Companilactobacillus allii: one gene and its partners. The protein of the gene in region 1 interacts with the protein of each later gene in a pairwise test. Links are inferred from orthologs where the notes say so. Each region holds a gene or a part of one and is shown in the gene's direction. Other genes may lie near its edges.

What was found.
Region 2: the proteins of BTM29_RS00305 (region 1) and dnaN interact in binary tests that used the Bacillus subtilis proteins (3 or more experiments, as listed by UniProt). The link is inferred for Companilactobacillus allii from one-to-one orthologs.
Region 3: the proteins of BTM29_RS00305 (region 1) and dnaA interact in binary tests that used the Bacillus subtilis proteins (3 or more experiments, as listed by UniProt). The link is inferred for Companilactobacillus allii from one-to-one orthologs.

What each region holds. Positions count from the first base shown.
Region 1 is NZ_CP019323.1:59,890-62,798, reverse strand. What follows is about bases 169-2,909. They hold BTM29_RS00305 (initiation control protein YabA), read left to right. Parts: upstream 169-1,232; coding sequence 1,233-1,586; downstream 1,587-2,909. Other genes in these bases: BTM29_RS00295 (acyl-[acyl-carrier-protein] thioesterase), read left to right, coding at 2,474-2,909; rsmI (16S rRNA (cytidine(1402)-2'-O)-methyltransferase), read left to right, coding at 1,600-2,472; BTM29_RS00310 (AAA family ATPase), read left to right, coding at 268-1,224; BTM29_RS00315 (cyclic-di-AMP receptor), read left to right, coding at 169-264. Also shown: more of BTM29_RS00315, read left to right, coding at 1-168. UniProt on the Bacillus subtilis protein: Involved in control of chromosome replication initiation. Inhibits the cooperative binding of DnaA to the oriC region. Thus negatively regulating initiation of chromosome replication.
Region 2 is NZ_CP019323.1:614,229-617,289, forward strand. What follows is about bases 1-2,893. They hold dnaN (DNA polymerase III subunit beta), read left to right. Parts: upstream 1-825; coding sequence 826-1,962; downstream 1,963-2,893. Other genes in these bases: dnaA (chromosomal replication initiator protein DnaA), read left to right, coding at 1-665; yaaA (S4 domain-containing protein YaaA), read left to right, coding at 2,208-2,417; recF (DNA replication/repair protein RecF), read left to right, coding at 2,418-2,893. Also shown: more of recF, read left to right, coding at 2,894-3,061. UniProt on the Bacillus subtilis protein: Confers DNA tethering and processivity to DNA polymerases and other proteins. Acts as a clamp, forming a ring around DNA (a reaction catalyzed by the clamp-loading complex) which diffuses in an ATP-independent manner freely and bidirectionally along dsDNA.
Region 3 is NZ_CP019323.1:612,684-615,719, forward strand. Bases 169-3,036 are described here. They hold dnaA (chromosomal replication initiator protein DnaA), read left to right. Parts: upstream 169-863; coding sequence 864-2,210; downstream 2,211-3,036. Other genes in these bases: rpmH (50S ribosomal protein L34), read right to left, coding at 184-324; dnaN (DNA polymerase III subunit beta), read left to right, coding at 2,371-3,036. In the rest of the region: rnpA (ribonuclease P protein component), read right to left, coding at 1-111. UniProt on the Bacillus subtilis protein: Plays an essential role in the initiation and regulation of chromosomal replication. ATP-DnaA binds to the origin of replication (oriC) to initiate formation of the DNA replication initiation complex once per cell cycle.

The sequences.
Region 1 (2,909 bases):
ATAAAAGGTGACTTTAGAGCAACTAGACTTCCTTCGACCGGTGGATTCTTAAAAGCCGGAAATTCAACTTTCATTATCGGAGTTGAAGATGACAAAGTTGATGATGCACTTGAAGTTATTAAAAAGACCTGTCACACAAGAACACAATATGTAACCTCAACATTTGCATTGCCAGAAGCAGCTGGTATTAATGATCCAGTTGAGGTTGAAGTTGGAGGAGCTACTTGCTTTATCCTACCTGTGGATAAATTCGTAAGATTTTAAAAAATGGAAAATATATTAGAAGAGCAACCACGTGTTATTAATGAATTCAAAAAAATTATTAATTCAAATAAACTTTCACATGCTTATTTGATAGATAATGCTTCTTCTAAAGTACGTCAACAAGTTGCTATTTGGCTTGCCCAAACACAGTTCTGTGAAAATTTGCAAGATGGATTACCTGATCAAACCTGTCAACGTTGCAAGACGATTGCTATGGGGGATAATCCAGATGTTCTTGAAATTAAAACAGACAAGCAAAGTATCGGTGTTGACGATATAAAGTATTTTAAAAAAGAAGTAAATATGACAGCAACTCAAGGTAATCGTAGGATTTTGATTATTGATGAAGCCGAGAAAATGACTAATGCCGCCAGTAATAACTTGCTTAAGACAATTGAGGAGCCAGAAGGTAATTTACTGATCATTTTTTTGACAAACTCAGCTAAGCAATTATTACAAACTATTAGATCACGTGTACAAATATTTCATTTATCAAATAAAAGTAACGAAGATGAAATAGACGCTTTAGTAAAACTTGGCTTTAAAACTGAGCAAGCTGAAGTGGCGTTGAAAGTATCTGATATTAAATTTTTGCAATCAGTAACAGGGGAAACTTATCAGAATCTCATTGTGGCGTTGTCTGGATGGATGAAAGAATGCAATAAGAATAAAATAAATAGTTTTCTTGATGTTCAAACTGATATAATGCCATTGGTGGACAATAAAGATCATCAACATTTGGTATTCGATATGATGAATCAGATGTTTAGTGATATATTATCAATTAGATACAATGTGTTTGAGACACTTCTAATTAAGGAAGATGTTCTTTCAAATAAGAATATTCAACAAATAGTTATTTTTTCGGATGAATTATTTAAGGCTGAAGAGATGTGGAAAAGTAACGTTTCGTTTCAGTCGATTTTAGAGGACTTGTCATTAAAATTTGTGGGTGAGTAGGTGAAACAATGGCAGAAAAAGATCTATATGAGGAGTTTGAGGCTATTTCTAATCAGCTAGGTAATTTAAGTGGACAAATAGATTCGCTTAAAGAACAATTGTCTAAGGATCTAGAGGAAAAAGAAGAGCTTAAGATGGAGAATCATAATCTGCGTAAACAATTAGAAAAATTAGGTTATGAAGATAAGAGTTTCAATGAAAGTGAATTGCCTACTTCACGCTTGAATCTAGAGAAGCTATATCACAAAGGATTTCACGTGTGCCAACAATTTTATGGTTCTCACCGTAAAGAAAACGAAGAATGTGTATTTTGTCTCGGTGTGATTTATGGAAATCACAGTAAACCAAATAAAAATAAGTAAGGGAGCATTTTGAATGAATGAACAAAGGAGTTTTGTTAATAATTCGAAGGGCTGCCTTTTTTTAGTGCCAACTCCAATTGGTAACTTAGAAGATATGACCTTTCGAGCTGTTAAAACTTTGCAGGATGCAGATTTAATCGCTGCTGAAGATACTAGAAATACCAAATTTTTACTGAATCATTTTGAAATAACAACTGATTTGATCAGTTTTCATGAACATAATACTGCACAACGTATTCCTGAACTTATTGAAAAAATGAATGCCGGTGTCAGTATTGCCCAAGTTAGTGATGCTGGAACTCCATCAATAAGTGATCCGGGAAAAGAACTTGTTAAAGCAGCAATTGAGGCAGATATCGCAGTTGTTCCACTTCCAGGCGCCAGTGCTTCAACGACTGCTTTGATTGCCTCAGGAATAGAACCACAACCATTTTATTTTTATGGATTTTTGCCCCGAAAGGGAAAAGAGCGTACAGAAGCATTAGACAACTTGTCTAATCGTGTTGAAACGTCGATTATTTATGAGTCACCATATCGTGTGGTTAAGACTGTTGAAGATCTGAAAAGGTTCTTTGGTGGTGATCGTAGGATAACTTTGGCACGTGAACTAACTAAGATTCACGAAGCTTTCTTACGTGGAACGATCGACCAAGCTATTGAATACTATCAAGACCATGATCCAAAAGGCGAGTATGTATTGATATTATCTGGTAAAATAATCGAAGAAATTGAAGATATGTCAGATTCTGAAATCATCAATTCAATCGACCTCTTGATACAATCTGGAGAGAAACCAAATAGAGCTATTAAAGAAGTAGCCAGCCAAAATGATTTGCGTAAGCAAATTGTTTATAACTTATATCACGGAATTGGAAAGGAAGAATAAAATGGCAGAACAAATTTATTCACAGGAAATAGAATTCCCTTTTTATTTCGCTAATTTAACTGGTGACATGCGTCTTTCGGCACTTGTAGATGCAATGTTACTAATATCAGAAAAACAACTCCATGAGTCCGATTCTGACAGCTCAGAGATGGTACAAAGAGGATTAGGATGGGTTGTTGTACAATATCACATGGATATTAAGAAAATGCCTACTTTGGGTCAAAAATTGAAGGTAAGTACTCGTGCAACTAGCTACAATAAGTACTTCTTTTATCGTGACTTTTGGATAGATGACTTGGACGGTAATCGAATGGTCGATCTAACTAGTGCGTTTGTTATTATCGATATTAATAAACGTAAAATGGTTAGTGCATCGGAACAATTGACTGATTTCTTTGGGGCAGAAGAGATAACGAAAATCAAACGCTTTGCTAGAT
Region 2 (3,061 bases), 550 kb from region 1 along the record:
AAGAATTCTTCCATACTTTCAATGAATTACACGACAACGGCAAACAAATAGTCATGACATCTGACCGTTTGCCAAACGAAATTCCAAAGTTACAAGAAAGACTGGTATCACGCTTTAAATGGGGGCTTTCTGTCGACATTACTGCACCAGACTTAGAAACTAGGATCGCTATTTTACGTAATAAAGCAGAAGCCGAGCACCTTGAAATTCCTAATGACACACTTTCATACATAGCGGAACAAGTTGATACTAACGTCCGTGAACTGGAGGGTGCATTGATCCGTGTTCAAGCATACTCAACCTTGAAAAATGCCGATATTACTAAGTCGATTGCAGCTGATGCTTTGAAATTATTCAAATTGTCTAAAGAGAAAAAGGGTCTTTCAATTGCTAAGATACAAAATAAAGTTGCCAAATATTATCATGTATCTATTAATGATCTTAAAGGTAAAAAACGTGTCAAAACAATCGTTGTTCCTCGTCAAATAGCTATGTATTTATCACGAGAATTAACAGACCGTTCATTGCCACAAATTGGGATGGAATTCGGTGGTAAAGATCACACAACAGTCATGCACTCATGTGATAAAATAGCTGAGTTAGTTGTTAGTGATAACGACATAAAGATGGCCATCAATGAATTAAAGGATGAACTGAGAAATTAACTTGTTGAAAACTTTCTGAGTTATTAATACTTTTCCACATGTGTTAATAACAGGAAGTTTTCAACAGCCATTTAGCATTTCTATAGTTATCCACAGAATCAACAGCACCTACTACTACTGCTATATATATCTTAATTAATTAAAAGAGGGAGTTACATAAATGAAATTTTCAATCGATCGTTCAAAATTCGTAAATCAAACCACTAATGTCCAGCGTGCAATTTCAACAAAAACTACAATTCCAATACTTACTGGGATGAAATTAGAACTAACTGAATCAGGATTAAGAATTACTGGAAGTAACTCCGATATTTCTATCACTTCTTTCATTGCACAAGATGATGCTGACAATGATTTGACTATCGAAAGTACTGGCTCAATAGTTCTACCAGCTAGATTCTTTAACGAAATTATCAAGAAACTTCCTGGTGACAATTTTGAACTAGAAGTATTAAATAATAATCAGACATTAATTACATCCGGAGTTTCCGAATTTACGATCAACGGTTTGGATGCAAATAACTATCCTCACTTACCAGAGGTTGAAACTGACAATCAACTAATATTTCCTACTGACTTATTTAAAGAAGTCGTCAATCAAACAGTTATTGCTGTATCAAATCAAGAGAGTAGACCAGTTTTAACAGGTGTTAATTTCATTATTAATAATGATGGATTGACTTTGGTCGCAACTGACAGTCACCGTTTGTCACAAAGAAAGATCGATATAACAAGTGATGAAGAATATAACTTGATAATCCCCGGAAAGAGTTTGACTGAATTAGTTAGAACTATTAATGATTCCGTTAAAGAAATATCACTATCAATATCTGAAAACCAAGTATTATTCAGTTTTGACAATGTCATGTTCTATTCACGACTACTAGATGGCCGCTATCCTGAAACTGATCGTTTGATTCCAGAAGACTCAAATACACGTTTAACTTTTGATACTAGTAATTTACTAGCTTCAGTTGAACGTGCTTCGCTACTTTCACATGAAAGTAGAAATAATGTTATCAAGCTTGAAATCAAGTCAGTAGACAAGAAGGCTACACTTTATGGAAATTCTCCAGAAGTAGGTACTGTTGAAGAAGTTCTTGATTTTGAAAATCTTGAAGGCGATGATTTGGATATTTCGTTTAATCCTGACTATCTAAAAGACGCTTTGAGATCATTTGGTAGTAATACAACAATTGAAATGAGTTTTACATCACCACTTCATCCATTCACATTGCGTCCAGTGGATGATAAAGACAATTTTGTACAGCTGATTACACCAGTTCGTACCTTCTAGATCACTTTTCGAATGAATTTAGCCCAGAACATTTCGTTCTGGGCTATTTTTTTACCATATTCCATTTTTAAGGCTTGATTTTTGCCATAAGAGTTTTTCTAGACTTTTTTAGTGGGTGGATACTGGAATTGTCAAAAATTGCTTAGAGGTGCTCTAAATTACGTTTAAGTTGTTTTTTGACTTAAAAACAACTATAATTACATTATGTCTTTAAATGGTATAAATCTAATAAATAGGGTGTTAATATGTCGAAAAAAATTAAAATTGATACTGAATTTATCACATTGGGTCAGCTACTTAAGGATGCTGGAATCATATCAACTGGTGGCCAAGCTAAGTGGTATTTAAGAGAGAATTCAGTAAGCCTTAATGGTGAGGCGGAAAATCGCCGTGGTAAAAAACTACGTACAGGCGATGTAGTTGTAGTTGATGATCAGAGTTTTGAAATCGAATAGTTGTATATAAAAGATCTCAGACTTAGAAACTATCGTAACTACGAGTCTTTAAATATTAGTTTTTCACCAAACATTAATGTGTTTTTGGGACATAATGCCCAAGGTAAAACAAATTTATTAGAGGCTATGTATTTTCTAGCTTTGACCAGAAGCCATCGAACGTCTAATGATAAGGATTTGATCAGATGGGGTAGTGATTTTTCAAGAATCTCTGGATTAGTGATCAAAGATAATACCAGTAAGTTAAAGTTAGATCTTGTCGTTAGTAAGTCAGGTAAAAAAGCAAAACTAAATAATATTGAACAACGTAAATTATCTAGTTACATAGGAAATTTGAACGTTGTTTTGTTTTCTCCGGAGGATTTATCGATTGTCAAAGGCAATCCTGGGATCCGCCGGAAATTTATTGATATGGAATTTGGTCAGATATCCAACCAGTACTTACAAACTGTGAGTCAGTTCCGCTCAGTTTTGAAGCAACGTAACGCATATTTGAAAAAACTTCAGCATCATCAATCTAAGGATTTAGTTTACTTAGAAGTTTTATCTGATCAATTGGCAGGGTATTGTGCTGAGGTTGTAAGAACTAGACTTGATTTTTTAGGAAAACTTCAAGGACATATTGAAAAGATCCATGATCAGAT
Region 3 (3,036 bases), 550 kb from region 1 along the record:
GCCAGTTTTTGGCATTTGATACAAAACAAAATTCCGATTTGCACATGACTTTCCCTTTGAATAGACATATTGGTACTCATTTTCTTTTTTAATGCGATAACTTTTTCTCATATGTCACCATAGTCTCTTGAGTCTTGTTTTTATAATAAAAAAAGACCACCAAAATTTAGTGATCCTTCAAAACTAAGCTGATAATACTTTTCTACCCTTTTTGCGGCGTCTTGCAAGAACCCTGCGACCATTACTTGTACTCATTCTTTTCATGAAACCATGGACGCGTTCACGATGACGCTTCTTAGGTTGATATGTTCTCTTTGTAGTCATTCAATAAACCTCCTGACTTTTATACTTTTAATAAATTTAATTCACTTCTTCAGACAATTGCTCGTATATAATACCATGCTTTTGCTTCAATTTAAATACCAAATTTTCCATTAGTAGAAGTTTTAGCAAAATACTTTTAAACATTACGTCCTGTGGATAATTTGTGGATTAAGTTATCAACATTTTTTGTCCACAACTTCCTTAACAAGTTTTTCCAACGAGAATTTTTGCTGTGAACTAGTTATCCACAGGTTTAAAATTCAAGTTGTAAAGTTACTTAGTCCTTTGAGCCTAAAGGGTTTCTAATCAAGCTTTTTGTGGATAACTGTGTTAATAACTCGAAAAGTGCACAATAATCCACAAGCGGTCTTCTTGTTGATAAACACATTGTTAAAATAATTAAATTTAAACATCTGTTCTGTGGAAAACTTTTTTATAGAATGATAAAATATAAACTGTCTTTTTTCCGTGAAAAATTAAGAATAAATTAGATTGGGGGGAAATCTGTGCAAAACATACATAATTCATCCGACGCCTCAATGACTGACTTTTGGAATTACTTTAAACAAAAACTCAAAGAAAATTTGACTCCAGTAAGCTTTAACACTTGGGTTGGAAGTGCTGAGCCTTTATTTATTGAAGGAAACGACATCCACATTGCTGTTCCAACTGAACTCCACAAAGACTATTGGGAACGTCACTACGCTGAAGAAGTTGCCATATATTCTTACAAGTTTAATGGCATTGAATTAAATCCTATTATCGAAACACAAGAAGAGCATGCAAAAAAGGAGCAACCTGAAAATATTGCTCCGAAACAAACAAATAATAATGACTCTGAAAAATCAGGTCATGTTTTCCACAATTCTCATTTAAATCCAAAATACACATTTGATTCATTTATTACTGGCTCTGGAAACCAAATGGCCCATGCAGCAGCACTTGCAGTTGCCGAAGAACCCGGAGTCATCTATAATCCACTATTTATCTACGGTGGTGTGGGACTTGGAAAAACCCATTTGATGCAGGCAATTGGTCATCAAATGATTAAGATTGAACCCGGTGCCAAGGTTAAATATGTCACGAGTGAAACTTTCGCTAATGACTTCATCAATTCAATTCAAACCAGAACTCAAGATGATTTCCGTCAAGAATATCGAAATGTCGATCTACTATTAATAGATGATATTCAATTTTTCGCTGAAAAAGAGGGAACTCAAGAAGAATTCTTCCATACTTTCAATGAATTACACGACAACGGCAAACAAATAGTCATGACATCTGACCGTTTGCCAAACGAAATTCCAAAGTTACAAGAAAGACTGGTATCACGCTTTAAATGGGGGCTTTCTGTCGACATTACTGCACCAGACTTAGAAACTAGGATCGCTATTTTACGTAATAAAGCAGAAGCCGAGCACCTTGAAATTCCTAATGACACACTTTCATACATAGCGGAACAAGTTGATACTAACGTCCGTGAACTGGAGGGTGCATTGATCCGTGTTCAAGCATACTCAACCTTGAAAAATGCCGATATTACTAAGTCGATTGCAGCTGATGCTTTGAAATTATTCAAATTGTCTAAAGAGAAAAAGGGTCTTTCAATTGCTAAGATACAAAATAAAGTTGCCAAATATTATCATGTATCTATTAATGATCTTAAAGGTAAAAAACGTGTCAAAACAATCGTTGTTCCTCGTCAAATAGCTATGTATTTATCACGAGAATTAACAGACCGTTCATTGCCACAAATTGGGATGGAATTCGGTGGTAAAGATCACACAACAGTCATGCACTCATGTGATAAAATAGCTGAGTTAGTTGTTAGTGATAACGACATAAAGATGGCCATCAATGAATTAAAGGATGAACTGAGAAATTAACTTGTTGAAAACTTTCTGAGTTATTAATACTTTTCCACATGTGTTAATAACAGGAAGTTTTCAACAGCCATTTAGCATTTCTATAGTTATCCACAGAATCAACAGCACCTACTACTACTGCTATATATATCTTAATTAATTAAAAGAGGGAGTTACATAAATGAAATTTTCAATCGATCGTTCAAAATTCGTAAATCAAACCACTAATGTCCAGCGTGCAATTTCAACAAAAACTACAATTCCAATACTTACTGGGATGAAATTAGAACTAACTGAATCAGGATTAAGAATTACTGGAAGTAACTCCGATATTTCTATCACTTCTTTCATTGCACAAGATGATGCTGACAATGATTTGACTATCGAAAGTACTGGCTCAATAGTTCTACCAGCTAGATTCTTTAACGAAATTATCAAGAAACTTCCTGGTGACAATTTTGAACTAGAAGTATTAAATAATAATCAGACATTAATTACATCCGGAGTTTCCGAATTTACGATCAACGGTTTGGATGCAAATAACTATCCTCACTTACCAGAGGTTGAAACTGACAATCAACTAATATTTCCTACTGACTTATTTAAAGAAGTCGTCAATCAAACAGTTATTGCTGTATCAAATCAAGAGAGTAGACCAGTTTTAACAGGTGTTAATTTCATTATTAATAATGATGGATTGACTTTGGTCGCAACTGACAGTCACCGTTTGTCACAAAGAAAGATCGATATAACAAGTGATGAAGAATATAACTTGATAATCCCCGGAAAGAGTTTGACTGAATTAGTTAGAACTATTAATGATTCCGTTAAAGAAATATCACTATCA